2 regions of the Marinomonas sp. CT5 genome follow, and region 2 is predicted to be linked to the other one. Evidence: predicted binding sites of a transcription regulator. Region 2 holds the regulator's gene; the other holds the start of a gene.
The links. The regulator FliA, encoded in region 2, starts transcription of late flagellar genes. The targets are predictions, from matches to a motif close to CTAAAGTTNNNNNNNNNNCNGCCGATA.

Region 1: flgM (flagellar biosynthesis anti-sigma factor FlgM) is a predicted target of FliA. The motif match lies at 6,730-6,756, and genes of this name have one in related genera.

Annotation. Positions count from the first base shown of each region.
Region 1 covers NZ_CP025572.1:3,502,063-3,511,884, forward strand. Annotated here, with positions in the region: gene flgF (flagellar basal-body rod protein FlgF) at 1-400, opposite strand, end outside; gene C0J08_RS16810 (flagellar hook-basal body complex protein) at 542-2,239, opposite strand; gene C0J08_RS16815 (flagellar hook assembly protein FlgD) at 2,252-2,956, opposite strand; gene flgC (flagellar basal body rod protein FlgC) at 2,967-3,416, opposite strand; gene flgB (flagellar basal body rod protein FlgB) at 3,422-3,814, opposite strand; gene C0J08_RS16830 (CheR family methyltransferase) at 4,026-4,862, opposite strand; gene C0J08_RS16835 (chemotaxis protein CheV) at 4,920-5,849, opposite strand; gene flgA (flagellar basal body P-ring formation chaperone FlgA) at 5,989-6,681, shown strand; gene flgM (flagellar biosynthesis anti-sigma factor FlgM) at 6,795-7,109, shown strand; gene C0J08_RS16850 (flagella synthesis protein FlgN) at 7,147-7,626, shown strand; tRNA gene C0J08_RS16855 (tRNA-Arg) at 7,708-7,783, shown strand; gene C0J08_RS16860 (efflux RND transporter permease subunit) at 8,170-9,822, opposite strand, start outside.
Region 2 covers NZ_CP025572.1:3,349,454-3,359,275, reverse strand. Annotated here, with positions in the region: gene fliR (flagellar biosynthetic protein FliR) at 1-145, shown strand, start outside; gene flhB (flagellar biosynthesis protein FlhB) at 138-1,274, shown strand; gene flhA (flagellar biosynthesis protein FlhA) at 1,308-3,425, shown strand; gene flhF (flagellar biosynthesis GTPase FlhF) at 3,527-4,804, shown strand; gene C0J08_RS16120 (RNA polymerase sigma factor FliA) at 4,901-5,638, shown strand; gene C0J08_RS16115 (chemotaxis response regulator CheY) at 5,693-6,073, shown strand; gene C0J08_RS16110 (protein phosphatase CheZ) at 6,083-6,874, shown strand; gene C0J08_RS16105 (chemotaxis protein CheA) at 6,887-9,151, shown strand; gene C0J08_RS16100 (protein-glutamate methylesterase/protein-glutamine glutaminase) at 9,178-9,822, shown strand, end outside.

The DNA.
Region 1 (9,822 bases), 150 kb from region 2:
CAACAGGCGGAAGAAAAATAGGACCATCTACTCCGGCAACAGGCAAACCTCGTCCTGTTACTAGTTGCCCTGCGGCATTAATTTGCAAGTCTCCAGCTCGTGTATACGCTTCTTGCCCACTGTCATCATAAACGGCAATGAAGCCATCACCGGCAACAGCTACATCAAGATTGCGACCAGTTTGAATCATATCTCCCTGAGTGTAACGAGTAGCGGGATTTTCTGTCATTGCATATACACGGCTAGGGTAATAGTCGCCATATACCTGCATCGAACGGGCTTGTTCAAAATCAGAACGGAAGCCTGTTGTGTTTACGTTTGCCAAATTGTTAGCGTGTATTGTTTGAGCATTCATGGTCTGAACACCACCACTCATTGCCAAATATAAGGCCTTATCCACTTTAATTCCCCTAGAAGAGTCCACTCTAATTAACCTTTTACTATCAAAAAACGTACCAACTTAAATAGCGCCGGTAAAAAGGCAAAAAAAATGCCGAAACAGCGAGGCTGCTCCGGCATGAAATCTTCTCTCTCCAGAAAATTAACGTAAATTTATAATCGTTTGAGTGACCGTATTTTCGGTTTCTAATGTTTTACTATTTGCTTGATAATTCCGCTGAGCCTCAATCAGAGCAACCAATTCAGCGGTTAGATCAACATTTGATTCTTCTAATGCACCACCTTGAATTCGTCCCAAGGTACCACTATTTGGACGACCAATATCAGCTGGTCCAGAACCTTTACTAGCTAGCCAGCCAGTGTGACCATTAGGAATAAGACCGTCGGTACTATCAAAGTTTGCCAACGCTATCTGGCCAAGTGTTGCCGTTTGTTGATTAGAATAGGTTGCCACCAACAAACCATCCTCATCAAAAGAAACCCCCTGAAGCTCGCCAGCAGCAAAACCGTCTTGATCAAAAGTATCGGTATTTTCTAAAGCGAATTGAGTCGATCCAAATAAGTCTAAAGGTGTAACCTTACCTCGATTGGATGGATCAATCCCCGTTATTTCTAAATTGATTGGCTGAGGGACATCATAAGGAGGTAAACCGCGATATGTTCCACGCAAGTTACCAGCAGCATCAAAACCTACTGATGTATTTTCTTTCAAAAAGCGAGTTTCATTTCCGGTCAATGGGTCTGTGTAAGTTTCTTTGCCATCCAAAGTAACACGCAACTCATAATCATTATTTTCACCCTGCTTAATGAAGTAATAACCTAAAGTATGCGCACCACCCACAGAGTCATATACTGTTCGAGTATTACCATAGTTGTAAGAATCAACATTTAAAGGGTCAAATTCATCACGAGCAACAGAGCTGTTATCACGAACTTCAGTAGGAGCAAGCGTTGAAGTAATAGCCACTCCGCCTAGCGTACCATTGATAGTTATGGGGGCTTGCGTCATTGCAGCAATATCTGCGGCACCAGGTTTTGCAGCACCAAGATAAAGAAGCTGATTCGGCTGCTCAAGAATACCGTCACCGTTATAATCCACACCACCCTCAGACGTATTATAAGTGGCGTAGGTTTCCCCCATAAACGGGACACCAGTATCATCGGTTAAATTACCATCCACCGTAACATGAACTTGATAGGTATTTGGCAATTCACTCTTCGAATAATAATAAGTCACAACGTGAGTTCGACCATTCGCATCAACAGCACCTTGTGTTTGAGTATAATTGTAGGAATCGGGGTTGGTTGGATCAAAGTCAGCCTTAATGTAAGCAGGAACATCTTTATTGTCTGAGTTCAAATTCACCTTCAATTCCATGGACGTTGTTGCCTCTGGTGCAATTCGATCCGTCGGAATTTTTAAATCTTCTAAATTCCCGCCTACAACATTATCTACCGCATTAAACCCCTGAACATGGCTTCCTGTATTTGTTACCAAAAAGCCACTCTCATCCAGCTTAAAATTCCCTGCTCTTGTGTAGGTCTGAGAAACTCCAGCGTCCAACACAAAAAATCCTGATCCATCAACCGCCAAATCAAGATTGTTATCAGTATAAGATAAGTTCCCTGGTGCAAACTCTTGCGACACTTTACTAACACTCACACCAGAACCAATGCTGTTGCCACTTCCGGCACCTAACACACTAGTGTTATAAAGGTCATCAAATTCAATGCGAGACTTTTTAAAGCCTGTCGTGTCGGCGTTGGCAATATTATTACCGGTAACACTTAAATAATCGGCAGACGCTTTAATGCCAGATAGTGCAGTATTGAATCCCATAATATTCTCCAATCACCCTAATATTTCTAATTCATTCGTGAGTTTGATTTTGCCGTGGTTTTCTACATTCAACACAGTGCCATTTTCACCATTGATGGTGACACCTTGAATCCGCGCTGGCAGCTGAATACTTGCTGTCGAAACCTCACCTTTTTCATCCGTTGATGAGGCGGCAAAACGATATTCCCCAGACGGCAATATATTTCCGTCATCATCCAACTTATCCCATTTATACTCGCCGGAATCTAAAGGCACAGTACGAACAAGACGATTATCTGCATCAAATATTTTTAACGACGCCGACTGTGAATTTTCAGGTATAACAGCTCTAACTTGTACACCCTCTACATTGTCAGTCACATTAGTCTTATTACCATCTAATAAAATAGACTTACCAACCAGAGTAGAAGCACTAAGTGCTTGGTTAGACGTCAATGACGTTGCCATATTTTCCAGTTGATCAGAAATACTGGTCAATCGCTCTAACGAACTAAACTGTGACATTTGAGCCACCATGTCATTCGTATCTTGAGGAGCTGTTGGATCTTGCCCTTTAAGCTGCTCAATATAGAGCTTCAAAAAGACATTCTGGTCTGCTAAAGCGGCCTCATCTTTTGCAACTTCAGGTTTTTCAATTCCAGCTTTCGACTTTGCAGCATCCGTTCCATACTGGGAAATTAATCCACTTAAGCCTTTCGTATCAGATATATTTGCCATCTGTCAGCTCCTATGACTGCCCAAGCGTGAGCATTTTCTGCATCATACTTTTTGCTGAGTTCATAATTTCTACATTCGTCTGAAAAGATCGAGAAGCTGACATCATATCGGCCATCTCTTCAATTGGGTTTACGTTTGGATAAAACACATAACCATCTTCATTTGCCATAGGATGATCCGGCTCATATCTTGGTTGCAATGGAGCATCAGACTCCACAATGCCATCCACTTTCACACCAATACCAGCACCACTATTATCGATGGTTGCATTCCCCCAACCATATTGACGCATGCTGTCATTCATCATTTTTGAAAACACAGGCTTGCGCGCACGATAAGTTTGATCCGCTGAACTAGCCGCACTGTCAACATTCGCCATATTACTCGCGACCGTATTTAAACGTACGGTTTGGGCGCTCATTGCAGATCCTGATATAGTGAAAATATTACTCAATGACATCGTTATTAATTCCCAGCAAGCGCTTTTTTCATACCGTTAATTTTTCGGTCCAAAAACATAAAACTCGTATCAAACTGAAGAGAGTTCTGAGCAAATTCAGCTTGTTCTCTTTGCATATCTACCGTGTTTCCATCCAATGATGGTTGACTAGCATTTCGATATAGCAACCCATCTGGTTCACCAGCAAAACCTTCTGCGTGAATGTGACGAGGATTCGTTTCAGCTAGTTGCAATCGGCTTTGCTCTTTATTCAAATAGGAATCAAATGAAATATCTCTCGCCTTAAAATTTGGTGTATCAGCGTTAGCAATATTGTTTGCAAGGACAGCCGCTCTAGCACTTCTAAACTCTAACGTTTTATCATGTCCTGCAAATGCACTTGCGAAAGATATAGCCATTTAATCCTCAATAAAAAACAATCTACCTTGGAAAAGATAAAGCAATTATGATGCCAAAATAAAAAAACCATAAAAATCATAAAGTTAAGAAAATAAAAACAATAAACGGCAAAAAGCGGCAATAAAAAAGATAGTATAAAGACAACAAAAAAGCCCGCCTAACAGAGTTAGACGAGCTCTAGGAATGAACTAAAGAGTATTGGATTACAAGTTACAAAGCTTTTGCTTTATAGACTATTCCCGGGTGACATTGAACAATTTCAAAATAATCAGACAATCCACTCAAAGCCTCTGAACCACCTAAAAACAAGTAGCCCCCAGGCTTCAATGAAGCATGCATTCTTTTGAGAATGTCTAACTTTAGATCCACAGTAAAATAAATCAGTACATTTCTGCAAAAAATAACATCGAACTTGCCTAACATTGAAAAAGAGTCGATTAAGTTCAAATATTTAAACTCAACACGAGAACTCAAGTTTGGCTTAATCTTCCAAGTCTGATCATTTACTTTATCAAAGTAGCGACGCTGTAAGTCCGCTCCAAGTCCACGAGCGATGGCTAAACTATCGTACTCTCCCTGCTTGGCATGCTGGAGAATATTTGTACAAATATCCGTCGCTATTATCTTCTCACCCGCTTTTAAAACACCAGGACGAGAAGACTTAAACTCCTCAATAACCATACTAATAGAATAAGGCTCTTGACCTGTAGAAGAAGCTGCAGACCAAATCCTTAACGGTGAAACCTTCATCTCTGGTAAAACTTTATCTCTTAAAATTGTAAAGGGATGAGAATCTCTAAACCAAAGCGTTTCATTCGTTGTCATTGCATTAATGACTTCTTCTTTTAACTTAGAACCACCTAACCGCTCTAATGCGTCTACCAATTGCTCAATTTTAGAGAACCCCTCTCTCTCTAAAATTTTACCAAGGCGACTCGCAACCAAATATTGCTTATTGTCACTTAATGAGATTCCACAAACCTTCTGTAGATAATCTCGAAACCTAACATAGCCATTAGGTGTAATTGCATTTGTACTACTGAGCATTAAAACTCCATAAGTGACAGGTTCAACTATTAAAAATACAGGTATTAGAAAACAAAATTATTCAGATTGTACCTGTACTGTTTCAATTGCCAATCTAGCCAATTCATCCGGCTGAAATTTAGCCAAAAATCCATCAGCTCCTACTTTTTTAACCATTGCTTCGTTAAACACACCGCTAAGTGAAGTATGGAGTAATATAAACAAGTCCTGTAAACGGCTATCGTTACGGATTGCGGTTGTTAAGGTATAGCCATCCATTTCTGGCATTTCAATATCCGAAATCACCATAGAAAACTCTGTCGTTACATCCTTACCCTCAGCAACCATGTTTTGAAGATAAGTTAGTGCTTCACGACCATCACATAACACAGTAGTAGCAAAGCCAACCTGTTCCATACAACGTTTAATCTGTTTACGTGCTACAGAAGAATCATCCACAATTAATATGTGATGCTTTTGAGCATTTTCAGTTACACCAGAATTGACAATACCATCTGAAATATCTTGACGCATAGGAGCCACTTCAGAAAGAATTTGCTCAACATCAATAATTTCAACCATCTCTTTCTCAACCTGACAAACTGCAGTTAAGTAGTTGTCATTCGATAACCCTTTTGGCGGTGGCTGAATATCACTCCAATTCATATTAACAATACGTTCAACACCACGAACCAGAAAGCCCTGAATTCTGCGGTTATATTCCGTAATAATGACAAAGCACTGACTGATATTTTCGATTGGACTTGCACCAGTTGCCAACCCTAAGTCTAAGATGGGAATGGTACCACCACGAATATGGGCAACACCTCTTACCACAGGAGAACTATGAGGCATAGTTGTTAGCTTAGGACACTGAAGCACTTCTTTTACTTTAAAGACGTTAATGCCGTATATTTGCTTACCATTTAAGCGAAATAACAACAATTCTAGTCGATTTTCCCCTACGAGCTGTGTACGTTGGTTAACAGTATCCAGAACTCCAGCCATAAACGCCTCCAAAATGTGTAAACATTATACTGAGGTATAACCTCAAATTGTTAAAATGTATCATCCAATGATAAAGTGATTTTAATTTTTTTACTAACTATCTTATTTATCACGTAATAATAAACAAAGAGAACAAATCATGCGAATTACAAGGCTAAGCATAGCCTTCTTTTGTTTCCAAGCAGGCTTATTATTTGCCACCCCAGTTGAAGAACAAATCCATCGCTACATCAACCAAGTAGAAATACCTCGGTTGTCAGATATTTACCCTAATGCCACCATTAACATTTCCCTAAATAATAGTGCAGCTCTCAATTACCTACCTGATTGCGATAACAAATCAATACAAATCAGCAATCAAAGACCTGAAGCAACAAAACGAACTAATTACGAAATCAGTTGCGAGTCGCCAATTTGGAAATCTTATGTTCCTGTCACTCAGACCATTATGCTTCCCGCTATTAAAGCCATCACTCCTATCAACAGAGGACAAATCATCAGCAAATCAAACACAGATGTTGGCGAAGTGGATATATCCAGTTTAAGAGGACATATTTTCACCGAGAAGAACCCACCCTACGGCCTTGTTGCATCACGGAATTTACGCATAAACACCTTTATTACAGACGCTTTAACGACTCCTCCAACACTTGTCAAAAAAGGCGACTCCGTACTAATAACAGCAAGAAGCGGTACAATTATAGTTAAAATGAATGGCATCGCCCTAGAAAACGGCGTAAAAAATCAACAGATTCGAGTTAAAAACGCCAGTTCTGGACGAATTATATACGCCAAAGTTGTAACTGACAGTGAGGTTCTTGTAAACTATTGATCAAATAGTGATAGGCGACTTATAAATTCTCTTTTTGTGTTTTTTGTACTAAAGTATTTATAAACTCAGCCGACAACATAGACAGGCAAATCATAATCAGGGCGGAAAACCCAATGGCAATACATTTTTCAGGTCTATCAAATCAAAGCACCATCAACAAAAGTGAGCGATCGCAAAAAGATGATGTTGCTAACAATACAACAGCAAAAAATAACGCTGTTCAAAGCGGTGGAACCCTTGCGGAAGATACTGTGAAGTTAAGTGGAGCGGCACAAACACTACAAACTCAGCAATCTAAAATTAATAGTTTGCCTGATGTAGATATGGATAAGGTAGAGAAAATCAAAAGTGCCATTGCAGCTGGCGAGTACAAAATCGATACTCAAAAACTTGCAAATAACATGGCCTCTATGGATTCGCTATTCTAGGCTGTACTAAATATACAGCCTTAAAGCGATCTGCCTTATGATTCCTATTGCCCCTATATTTGTCAGAAGCAAAGAGATTTTACAAAAACTCTCATTGCTTCTTGATGAAGAAAGACTAGCTTATGGCGAAATAGATAGTGAGGCAATAATCGAGCTATCCAACCAAAAACAAACCCTCCTCGACGAAATGAATCTTCTTAATGAGAAAAGAGTCAACATTCTCATTAAATTTGACATTGTCGATAGGAAAAACCCTACTGAAGAAGAATTTAAAGATTGGCTTAGTCAACAAGATAGCTCAATGGATGACATTAGGCTTTTAATGAAAGACTGTGAAGCCCTACTTCAGAACTGTAAAATTAAAAACAATACAAATGCACGCATCTTAAACACCCTGCAAAAACGCAATAAGCATCTTTATGAGCTTCTTCAAGGCCATAACAATAAAAATAAGGTTTATACTTCTAGAGGCTCTACTCGCCCAGTCAGTAGTAAACACACCCTCGGCCGCGCTTAAAAAGTCATAAAAATCAATGCGATACTAAGATTTCATTTGTATTTTCTCCTTAATTAAGGTATAAATCCCACTCAATAATACGTCCTCATAGGTAAACAGGATATACCGGCCGCCTCCTAAGCAGCTATTCCAGGTTCGAGTCCTGGTGGGGACACCATTTCAAAAAACCATAAAAAAAGAACTCAAAAGCTAATACTGTTCACTTAAGGCTTTTATCTATTCAGCAGCTACTTCTTAATATTGATCAACTCCACCCATTTTCAAATCATTTAACTGAGTCCGCATTAACTCTTTCTTCAAAACCAATATCAGGCTACGACGCCTACCTGAAGATCAAGTTCTTTAGTGAATGTCAGAGGTAGTTCTTTTTTGGGGTGAAACGGTCAAAGATTGTTTCTAAGTGAAAGAAAGCGAGGCCTAATAGGACTAGGCCTCGCGTGGTGAAGAAGACAAAGACAAGATATCCACTATATCATCATGCAGCTCCCTCTTAAGTGAGCAGCATAACTTACTTGGCTCCTTTTTTATCAACTAAATGACAAATTACTCTGAGATATCATTGCTCGATAAAGCTTCTGGTCGTTTCGAGAAAATACGACGCACGATAACAAAGAATAAAGGTACAAAGAATATTGCCAGAACAGTCGCTGTTAACGTACCACCCACAATACCAGAACCAATTGAAATTCGGCTATTTGCACCAGCACCGGAAGACAAGGCTAACGGCAGGGTTCCCACCATAAACGCCATAGATGTCATGATAATAGGCCGTAGACGCAAACGAGCAGCTTGGGTAGCGGCATCCCAGACATTTACACCACGACGGTAGGCGGCTTCCGCAAACTCAACAATCAAAATAGCGTTTTTCGACGAAAGACCAATTGTCGTCAACAGAGCAACCTGAAAGTAGACATCGTTCTCCAATCCACGTAAATGCGCAGCACCTGCAGAACCAATTACCCCAAGAGGAATAACCAAGATCACAGAAAACGGCACAGTCCAGCTTTCATATAGTGCAGCAAGGCATAAAAATACGACAAGAATAGAAATAGCGTAAAGCAATTGAGTCTGCCCACTTGATAAACGTTCTTGATAAGACAAACCGCTCCAAGAGCCCATTACACCAGGCAAACTATCTGTCACACGCTGAAGTTCATCCATCGCCGCCCCAGAGCTCACACCAGGCGCCCCAGAGCCTTGAATTTCATAAGAGGCTAAACCATTGAAACGACTCAAGCTTTTCGGTCCATAGGTCCATTCACTCTTAGCAAATGCAGAAAATGGCGTCATGGTGTTGTCGTTACCGCGAACATACCAATGCTGAAGATCTTCAGGGGCAGAACGGTACTCAGCCTCACCTTGCATATACACAGTCTTCACTCGACCACGATCGATAAAGTCATTAACATAACGACCAGCCCAAGCACTGCTCAAAGTCGAGCTAATATCTGTCATCGACAAACCAAGCGCAGAAGCTTTTTCTTGGTCAATATCAATATGCAACTGCGGCCCTTCTGATTGCGACCCCAAACGCACCCCAGTCAACAATGGACTAGCATTTGCATCGTTAAGCAAAGCATTACGCATTTCTAATAAGGTTTCACGGTCCGTATTACCTGTAGCTTGTAGCTGGAAAGTAAAACCACTACTTTGACCTAAACCTTGGATCGATGGCGGTATCAAAGAGAAAATTTGTGCATCCCGTATTCCAGCAAAAGCACCATAAGATCGTCCGACAATAGCACTGGCACTATTAGCCGGACCAACACGCTCACTCCAATCTTTTAACGCTATGAAGGCTAAACCAGCATTTTGCCCACTACCCATAAAGTTAAAACCTGAGATAGTAAAAATGTCATTCACATTCTTTTTCTCAGTTTCTAAAAAGTAAGTCTCAATCTTACGCATGACTTTATCCGTTCGAGACATAGATGCCCCTTCCGGTAAAGACACCATGACCATCACTCGACCTTGGTCTTCAGTCGGTAAGAAGCCAGATGGCAAATTCATCATTAGACCACTAAGACCCGCAACTATTAGCCCGTAAACCACCATCCAGCGAACAGGCTTTTTAACAATACTACTCACACTGTTAAAATATTTACCGGTGAAGCGATCGAAATTACGGTTGAACCAACCACCAAGCCCTTTTTTGCCTGTCTCGTGATTTGCTTTCAACAAAGTCGCACACAAGGC
Region 2 (9,822 bases):
TGCTCTTGGTTTTCCTATCATAATGCTATTTTCATTGTTTTTCTTCTGGATTATGTTGGATGATTTTTTGAATATTTATTCGCTGTTCTTTGCGGAAATTATTGATTGGATGAAAACGACTTGGGGGATTCATTTAAATGGCTGAGAATGAAGATGGTAGTGAAAAGACGGAAAATGCCAGTAGTAAGAAACTTCAGGATGCTCGAAATAAAGGTAATCTTCCTAGGTCTAAGGACCTAAGTTCTGCATTATTGCTAATAGTTGCTGCGGTTACTATTTATGGTACTGGAACACTTCTTGTTCGTGATTTAGCCGTTCTGTTTGATTTTAATTTCTTGATTGAAAGAGAGGACTTGTTTGACCTAAGTCGTATGATTTTTCATCTTTATCAGTCAGTGGTAACCATGATGGACTCTATGGTTGTACTAATGTCTGTTTTAGCTGCTGCGGGTATTGTGGGTAGTATTGCCCTTGGCGGTTTGAATTTTTCCTGGGAGCCTTTAACCCCAAAACTCAGTAAGATGAATCCTTTGACGGGACTGAAACGTATGTTTTCTGTTCAGTCGTTGGTGGAATTACTTAAGTCTATTGCCAAAGTGTCACTTGTTGGTTTAATTGCTGTCTTAGTGTTGAATCATTTTTTGCCTGAAACGCTAGGTTTGACCTTTCAAACCATTGAACTGGCGATTTCTCATGGTATTGATATTGTTATTTGGTCTTTTGTCTTTGTGACGCTTGCTTTGGCTTTTATTGCGGCTGTGGATGTTCCTTTTCAAGTTTGGTCGCATAAAGAAAAGCTTAAAATGACTAAACAAGAAGTAAAAGATGAGTTTAAGCAGCAGGAAGGTGACCCTTTGGTCCGGGGGCGAATTCGTCAATTACAGCGGCAGGCGGCGATGAATCGTATGATGTCTGATGTCCCTAATGCTGATGTTATTATCACAAACCCGACACATTTTTCTGTGGCCTTAAAATACGATCAAACTGGCGGCACAGCCCCTATTATGTTGGCTAAAGGTGGGGATTTTATTGCATTGAAAATTCGCGAAGTTGGCAATCACTATGATATCCCTGTGATACAATCGCCCGCATTAACGAGGGCAATATATCATCACACAGAGATTGGAGATGAAATACCACAAGGTTTATTTAAAGTTGTGGCTCAATTATTGGCGTATGTATACCAATTACGAAATGCCAGGACGGGAGCGCCACATCCAGAAGTTATGCCAAATTTGGATGTTCCTGATGAGTTTCAATGGGATGGTAATTAATTATGATTTCTAGCTTTCTAATAGGGATGCCGCGTGAACTTTGATCGCAGCCGGATTACAGGGCAGGTTCAGGGGATATTTAGTGGAAATCTAGGTATCCCTATTTTACTGCTGTCGCTTTTGGCGATGATGATTTTACCTATTCCTGCATTTCTGTTGGATGTACTTTTTACCTTTAATATTGCATTGGCTATTGTCGTTTTGTTGGTCGCTATCTACTCCATGCGACCTTTAGATTTTGCTGTCTTCCCCACAGTACTTCTTGTTTCTACTTTAATGCGGTTGGCGCTTAATGTTGCATCAACCCGCGTGGTGTTGTTAAAAGGTCATGAGGGTGGAGATGCGGCCGGTAAGGTGATTCAGGCCTTTGGTGAAGTCGTAATTGGCGGTAATTACGTTGTAGGTTTTGTCGTCTTTGCCATTTTGATGATTATCAACTTTGCTGTTGTGACCAAAGGGGCCGGTCGTATCTCTGAAGTAAGTGCACGTTTTACCCTTGATGCTATGCCAGGTAAGCAGATGGCCATTGATGCAGATCTGAATGCGGGAATGATTGACTCTGAACAGGCTAAGACTCGCCGTACTGAAATTGCTTCAGAAGCTGAGTTTTATGGCTCTATGGATGGTGCATCCAAATTCGTGAAAGGGGATGCTATTGCGGGTTTGTTGATTCTGGGGATTAATATCATTGGTGGCTTATCAATCGGTATGGCTCAGCATGGTCTCTCTTTCACCGAAGCTATAGAAAAGTATTCGTTGCTGACTATCGGTGATGGTTTAGTAGCTCAGTTGCCTTCTTTAATGCTTTCCACGGCTGCGGCAATCATGGTAACCCGTGTAAATGAAACGGGGGATATGGGGTCCCAAGTTGTTCGTCAAATGTTTGGCTCGTCTAAGGCTTTATATGTGGCGGCGGGCGTAATGACGATCATGGGTGTTGTCCCTGGTATGCCGCATTTTTCTTTCTTGTCTTTGGCTGCTTGTTTAGGTGGTCTTGCTTACTTTCTTGAATACAGCAAGAAGAAAAAGGCCAAAGAAAGTGGTAAAAGCTCCAGCAAGAGTTCATCTGATACTCAAGTGCCAGCTGAGGTGAAAGATCTTAGTTGGGATGATGTCGCACCGGTTGATATGCTTGGTTTAGAGGTTGGTTATCGCTTAATTCCTTTAGTAGATAAAACCCAAGGTGGCGAGTTATTGGCCAGAATTAAAGGGGTGCGACGAAAGTTATCACAAGACCTTGGTTTTTTGGTGCCGAGTGTGCATATTCGAGATAACTTGGATTTAATGCCAAATGCCTATCGAGTGACTCTTATGGGGGTTAGCCTGGCAGAGGCTGAAGTGCATCCAGATAAGGATCTCGCGATTGATCCTGGTCAGGTTTTTGGTTCTATTGATGGTATTGCGGGGAAAGATCCTTCATTTGGCTTAGATGCGGTGTGGATTGATCCTAAGAAGAGAGATCAGGCTCAAACATATGGTTATACTGTGGTTGATGTCAGTACTGTTGTGGCGACGCATATTAACCAGATTATGCATAAGCATGCTTATGAATTGATAGGTCATGATGAAGTTCAACAGCTATTAAGTTTATTGAAGCAATACAACCCTAAATTGGCAGAAGAGTTGGTTCCAAACACTGTCCCTCTTAGCGTGTTACTAAAAGTGTTGCAGAATTTACTTATTGAAGGCGTACCTTTGAGAGATATGCGCACTATTGCAGAGGCAATTATGGGAGTGCAACCGAAAACTCAGGATCCTATGATTTTGACCGCGGCAGTGAGGACGTCATTATCGCGTTTAATTATTCAAACACTGGCTGACGGGGTTGAGGAAATTCCAGTTCTCACTTTGGATCCGCAGCTTGAGAAAATGTTGATGCAAACGGTTCAGCAGAGTCAGCAATCTGGTATTAAGAATGAAGAGGCGCTTATATTGGAGCCTCAAATGGCAGAGCAACTGCAATCCTCTCTACGTCAATCTGCTGAACAGCAGGAGGCGATGGGGAATACGCCAATTCTAATTGTTTCTGCGCCGATACGTCCTATGTTGGCCCGCTTTATGCGATATGGAATGGTGAATATGTCGGTGCTTTCTTATCAAGAAGTTCCAGATCATAAGCGAATAACAGTAGTTGGTGTTATTGGTCAATAAAAACTAACTATTAACTAGATGGATTGCGTCTATATTTATTAGAATCTTTCGGGTAAGCTATGGATTTGTAAGAAAAATAAACTTGAAGGATAACGTTATTCATGCAAATTAGGCGGTTTCGAGCACCTGACATGCGGCAAGCGATACGGAAGGTTCGCGATGCCGTAGGCCCTGATGCGGTCATTTTGTCAAATCAGCGCCTGCCTACTGGTGAAATAGAGATTGTCGCCGCTTTGGATTATGATGGATCTTTGCCTTCTAGTATGACATCAAAACGTGCTTCTAAGCCCCGCTCAGAGCCTAATGCAGATCCAAGTAGTGAATATCTAGAGCGTATAGAACAAGCGAAAAAAAGTCCTGCTCAGCCGTTATCGACACCGCAAAGTCGCCCCCGTCCACAGTTTGAAATGCCACCTTTAGCAACAGATAGAGATGATCCCGCTGTTGAAGAAGCTTTGTCTATTCGTAATAACGAAAGTGCTCAGCAGTTAAAAGATATGGAGCTTGAGCTTCAGAGTGTTCGAGCTCTGCTTGAGCAACAGAATCAAAAGAACAATAGTCGATTAGACTCTAAAGATAACCCAGTTGAAGTGCGCGCTCGTGAGAAGTTAAAAGGGCTAGGGTTATCAGAGTTTGTTATTTCTAGACTAATCGATGATATTGATTTGAAGGGGCGTGAGGATGATTGGAATCGCTTGCTTGCCCATTTAGCTGACTATATCCCTGTGCGTTCTAGTTCTTCGGAACTTAAAGGCTGTATTGCTTTTATGGGGCCTACTGGTGTTGGTAAGACAACAAGTATAGGTAAAATAGCTGCGCAGCATGTATTAAAGCATGGCCCTGACGGTGTGGTTTTAATAACCACTGATACTTATCGTATTGCCGCTCATGAGCAGTTAAGAACATTCGGACGTATTTTAAATGTGCCTGTAGAAGTGGTTGATGAATATTCAGATTTAAACGAAGTTTTAGCTAAATATAGTCACTACTCATTGGTATTAGTAGATACTGCTGGTATGAATCCTCGAGATTCAAATCTTGAAAGACAATTGCTAATGATGAAGCGAGCTCGAGCAAGCCTTAAAAAATTATTAGTTTTACCCTGTACAAGTCAAAGACAAGTATTAAAAACAGTTGTCGATGTTTACTCTCAAATTCAATTAGATGGTTGTGTTTTAAGTAAATTAGATGAATCGGCTTCACTTGGTGAAGCGATTAGTGTAGTTATTGAAGAAGGCTTACCTGTTGTATATATTGCGGACGGTCAGCGAATTCCTGATGACATCGAACCTGCTCGGGCACATAACTTGATTAGTAGAGCTGTATATACTGCTGAGCACTACAGTCAACTTTATGGGTCACTAAAGTATGGTAGTTAGTAAAATTATGTTATTACTGAAAGCGTTACGCGAAACTATGTAGTACAGTTAGTTTGCGTAGCTAACTTAAATAGTAAAAGTTGCTTAGAATATTTTATGCAGACCAAAAACGGATACAGCACATACTCTAAAAAAGCGACGCCATCAATTGATGCGATAGTTGAACAATATGGGTATTTGGTAAAAAAAATTGCTTACCACCTATTGGCGCGTTTGCCTGATAGTGTTGATGTAGATGATTTAATTCAAGCTGGCATGATGGGACTAATCGAAGCATTCAAACGCTTTGAATCAACCAAAGGTGCGAGCTTTGAAACTTATGCCGGAATTCGTATTCGTGGTTCTATTATGGATGAAGTGCGAAAAACAGATTGGGCTCCAAGGTCAGTTCGGCGAAATGGGCGGGCAGTTGCTAACGCAATTAAAGAATTAGAGTCAACGTTGGGCCGTGAAGTGTCTGATATGGAAGTTGCATCGCATATGAATATAAGCATGGATGAATATCATGAAATGATACATTCATCTATGTCGACACAGTTATTTAGCTATGAAGAAATGTTAGATTCTGATACAAATAATCTAGATAGTGTTGAATCAGAAACTGGAAATGCACCATATTCTTTAGTGGAAGAGGGTGGTTTCCAAAGTCAATTAGCAAGTGAAATTGATAATCTACCTGAAAGAGAAAAGTTAGTTTTATCTCTTTATTATAATGAAGAACTAAACTTGAAAGAGATTGGCGCTGTTTTAGGTGTTAGTGAATCAAGAGTCAGTCAAATACATAGTCAAGCGGCTATGCGATTACGAGCTCGGTTAAGTGATTGGCGAGATTAATTATGAGTTGTGGAACAATACCTTTGGGGTGTGGAGGTTGCATTGGATAAAAACATGAAGATCCTGATTGTTGATGATTTCTCGACAATGAGACGAATCATTAAAAACCTATTACGGGATTTGGGATTTACCAATACAGTTGAAGCGGATGATGGAACAACAGCATTGCCGATACTGCAAGCTGGAACAATCGATTTTCTCGTGACGGATTGGAATATGCCAGGTATGACAGGGATAGAACTTCTACGTGCTGTTCGTGCCGATGATAAACTGAAAAGCATTCCAGTTTTAATGGTTACTGCTGAAGCAAAACGAGATCAAATTATTGCAGCAGCTCAAGCTGGTGTAAATGGTTATGTTGTAAAACCTTTTACTGCAGTGGCTCTCAAAGAAAAAATTGAGAAAATATTTGAACGTATAGATGCTGCTAAATAGGGGCTTTTAATGTCAAAGAAACTTGGATCTGACTTAGGGGAGTTTGAAACCCTAGTGAAGGATGGTGCTGTAGATCTTTTGAATCACATTGAAGTCGGTGACTTTAGTGGAGCAATAAAAATTATACAGGAACTTAGTGAAGCCAGACATAATAGCTTTTATAAAGAAGTTGGTAATTTAACAAGAAGTCTTCATGATGCCATTCGTGATTTTCAAATTGACTCGCTTGATTTGGTAGCAGATGAAAACCAAGAAGCACTTGGTAATACTAAAATAACGGATGCCTCAGATCGACTGACCTATGTTATTGAGTTGACCAACTCCGCTGCTAATAAAACCATGGATATGGTCGATGGTAGCGTACCTGTTGCTAGCGAACTTCAAAGCCAAGCAAGAGAGCTAAGAAAAGATTGGAGCCGCTTAATTCAGAGGGATTTAACACCACAAGAGTTTCGAGACTTATATAAACGTATTGATGTCTTCTTGGCATATGCCGATGACAGCGCTACCACCTTGCATTCAAACCTCAACACAATTCTTCTAGAGCAAGGGTACCAAGACCTTACAGGTCAAGTGATCGCTAGAGTGAATGATTTAATTCGAGATGTAGAAGAAAAACTTGTGCATCTTGTTGCTGTTGCTGGACGCGTTGATAGTATCTCAGGAATTGAACACCAAGAGAAAGAGTCTGAACACGATGACACTCGTGGACATGGCCCAGCTATTAATAAACAAAACAACCCTGAAGTACTGAATAGTCAAGACGAAGTAGACGACTTGCTATCAAGTCTTGGTTTCTAGAAGGAGCTGAGGATGAGTTTCGAGGTCGATGAAGAAATACTACAAGATTTTTTGGTAGAAGCTGGTGAAATTTTAGAGCAGCTTTCTGAACAATTGGTAGATTTAGAGCAAAATCCAGATGATAAGCCTTTGCTTAATGCAATCTTTCGTGGGTTCCATACAGTAAAGGGTGGGGCTGGTTTTCTCCAATTAACAGCATTAGTTGATTGTTGCCATTATGCTGAAAACGTTTTTGATATTTTAAGGAACGGTCAGCGTAAAATAGATTCCGATTTAATGGATATCGTTTTACAAGCTCTTGATGCTGTAAATGAAATGTTTGATACGGTCCGGTCTGGTGGTGAGCCTGAACCAGCTTCTCCTGAGTTGATTGCTGCTCTTGCTTCATATGCTAAGCCGCCCACAGCTGAAGAGCTTCAGGGAGCTAGTGAAGAAGTCATTGAGGACACCGAAGAAGTCGAAGAATCTAGTAAAGAAGAGCAAGGTACTACTCAGGATTCTTTATCTGAGGGTGATGATTCTGTAGATATTTCTGATGATGAATTCGAATCTCTTTTAGATGCTTTAGGTGATGATTCTAGCGATAAAGAAACTGTCGTGGAAAATCAAAGCGCTTCTGAAGAAAAAACAGATGATGAAATCACGGAAGATGAGTTTGATGCTTTACTGGATCAGTTACATGGTGCTGGTGCACCTGGAATTGATGACGGGGCAACCGATTCTGAAGCTTCAGATGACATAACGGAAGATGAGTTTGAAGAGTTGCTTGATAAGCTTCATGGTGAATCTAAAGCGCCAACAAGCAAGGACAAAGAAGCGACCGATAGCGCTGATAGTAAAGTAGAAAGTCAGTCCGCTGGTGCAGAGTCAGACTTGATAACAGAAGATGAATTTGAATCTCTATTGGACAGTCTTCAAGCACAGGGTGGTGGTCCTTCTAGTACTTCAAAGACAAGCTCGGAAGCAACAAACTCAGCTACACCTAAAGCAGAACCTAAAATTGCCGCGGCAAAAGCGAAAGCTCCAGAAACGCCTAAACCTAGTAAGCTGGCTAACGCTGAAGCTAGTCATACCAAAAAAGATAAAGCATCGACTAATACTCCTGTTACGCAAGAAGCAACAGTGCGAGTTGATACCAAACGTTTGGATGACATCATGAACATGGTAGGGGAGCTTGTATTAGTTAGAAACCGCCTTGTTCGTTTAGGTCTTCAAAGTGAAGATGAGTCTATGGGGAAGGCTGTATCCAATCTTGATGTGGTTACAGGGGATTTGCAGAATGCTGTGATGAAAACCCGAATGCAACCGATCAAAAAAGTATTCGGTAAGTTCCCTAGGGTGGTACGTGATCTAGCGCGAAACCTGAAAAAAGAAGTGAATTTAGAGCTTCGTGGTGAAGATACAGATTTGGATAAAAACCTTGTTGAGGCTCTTGCTGATCCACTTGTCCACTTAGTGAGAAACTCGGTTGACCATGGTGTTGAAGCGCCAGATGTTCGTGAGGCAAAAGGTAAACCACGAGTTGGTCATGTCGTTCTTTCTGCAGAACAAGAGGGTGATCATATATTGCTTTCCATCGATGATGATGGAGCAGGTATGGACCCAGATGTATTGCGTAAAAAGGCGGTTGAAAAGGGCTTAATGGATATGGACGCTGCTGAGCGTTTATCTGATGAAGAAGCCTTTAATTTGATTTTTGCACCAGGCTTTTCAACCAAGGTGGAAATCACTGATGTGTCTGGTCGTGGTGTTGGAATGGACGTTGTTAAGACGAAAATTTCACAGCTAAATGGTACTTTACAGATAAAGTCTGTTCTTGGGCAAGGCTCTCGATTCATTATCAAGGTACCTTTAACCCTAGCGATTATGCCAACCCTTATGGTGACATTATCTGACCAAGCATTTGCTTTTCCGTTGGTAAGTGTAAACGAAATTTTCCACCTGAATTTGAAAAAAACTAATGTGGTTGATGGGCAGCAGGTTGTGGTTATTCGAGGAAAGACTTTACCAATATTCCATCTTAAGAGTTGGTTAATCAAAGGAAATAGTCCTGATGACCTGCCTGCAGAAGCACATGTTGTTGTTGTTCAGGTTGGAATGAGTGAAGTCGGCTTTGTTGTCGATCAGTTAGTGGGCCAAGAAGAAGTTGTTATCAAGCCATTAGGTAAAATGTTGCAAGGTACAGCAGGCATGGCTGGCGCGACAATTACTGGTGATGGTCGTATTGCATTGATTCTGGATGTTCCTAGTATGCTCAAGTGTTATGCATCTAGGTAATATGTTTTTCATTTAGGGGATGTAATATGCCTGTTAAGGTATTGGTTGTTGATGATTCTGGCTTTTTTCGACGCCGCTTAGTCGAAATTTTTGAAGCGGATCCTAGGTTAACCGTTGTTGGTACTGCAAATAACGGAAGAGAGGCAATAGATAAGGTTCAATCCTTGTCGCCTGATGTTGTTACTATGGATTATGAGATGCCAGTATTAGATGGTATCGCTGCTGTAGTTAACATTATGAAGCTTAAGCCAACACCTGTGCTGATGTTTTCTTCATTAACGCATGAAGGCGCTAAAGTGACTCTAGATGCACTAGAGGCTGGTGCTGTTGACTTCATGCCGAAGAATTTTGAGGATATATCTCGTGATTCGGCTGTAGTGAAAAGAGCTCTTGTTGATCGCGTTTTAGCTGTAGCTCGAACTCGTTTAGCTGGAGACAGACGGACTGTCGAAGCGCTTGCGCCACGGGTGGCTCCAAAGCCGATTGTCACTGAGCGTGGGGTAATTATTCCTCGTGCTAGAAAACGAGTTAGTCTTGTTGCTATTGGCACATCTACAGGTGGACCTATGGCGTTACAAGCTGTTTTGAGTAAACTGCCTAAGGACTTTTCTGCCCCTTTAGTGTTGGTGCAGCATATGCCAGCAGCTTTTACTGGAGCATTTGCTGATCGA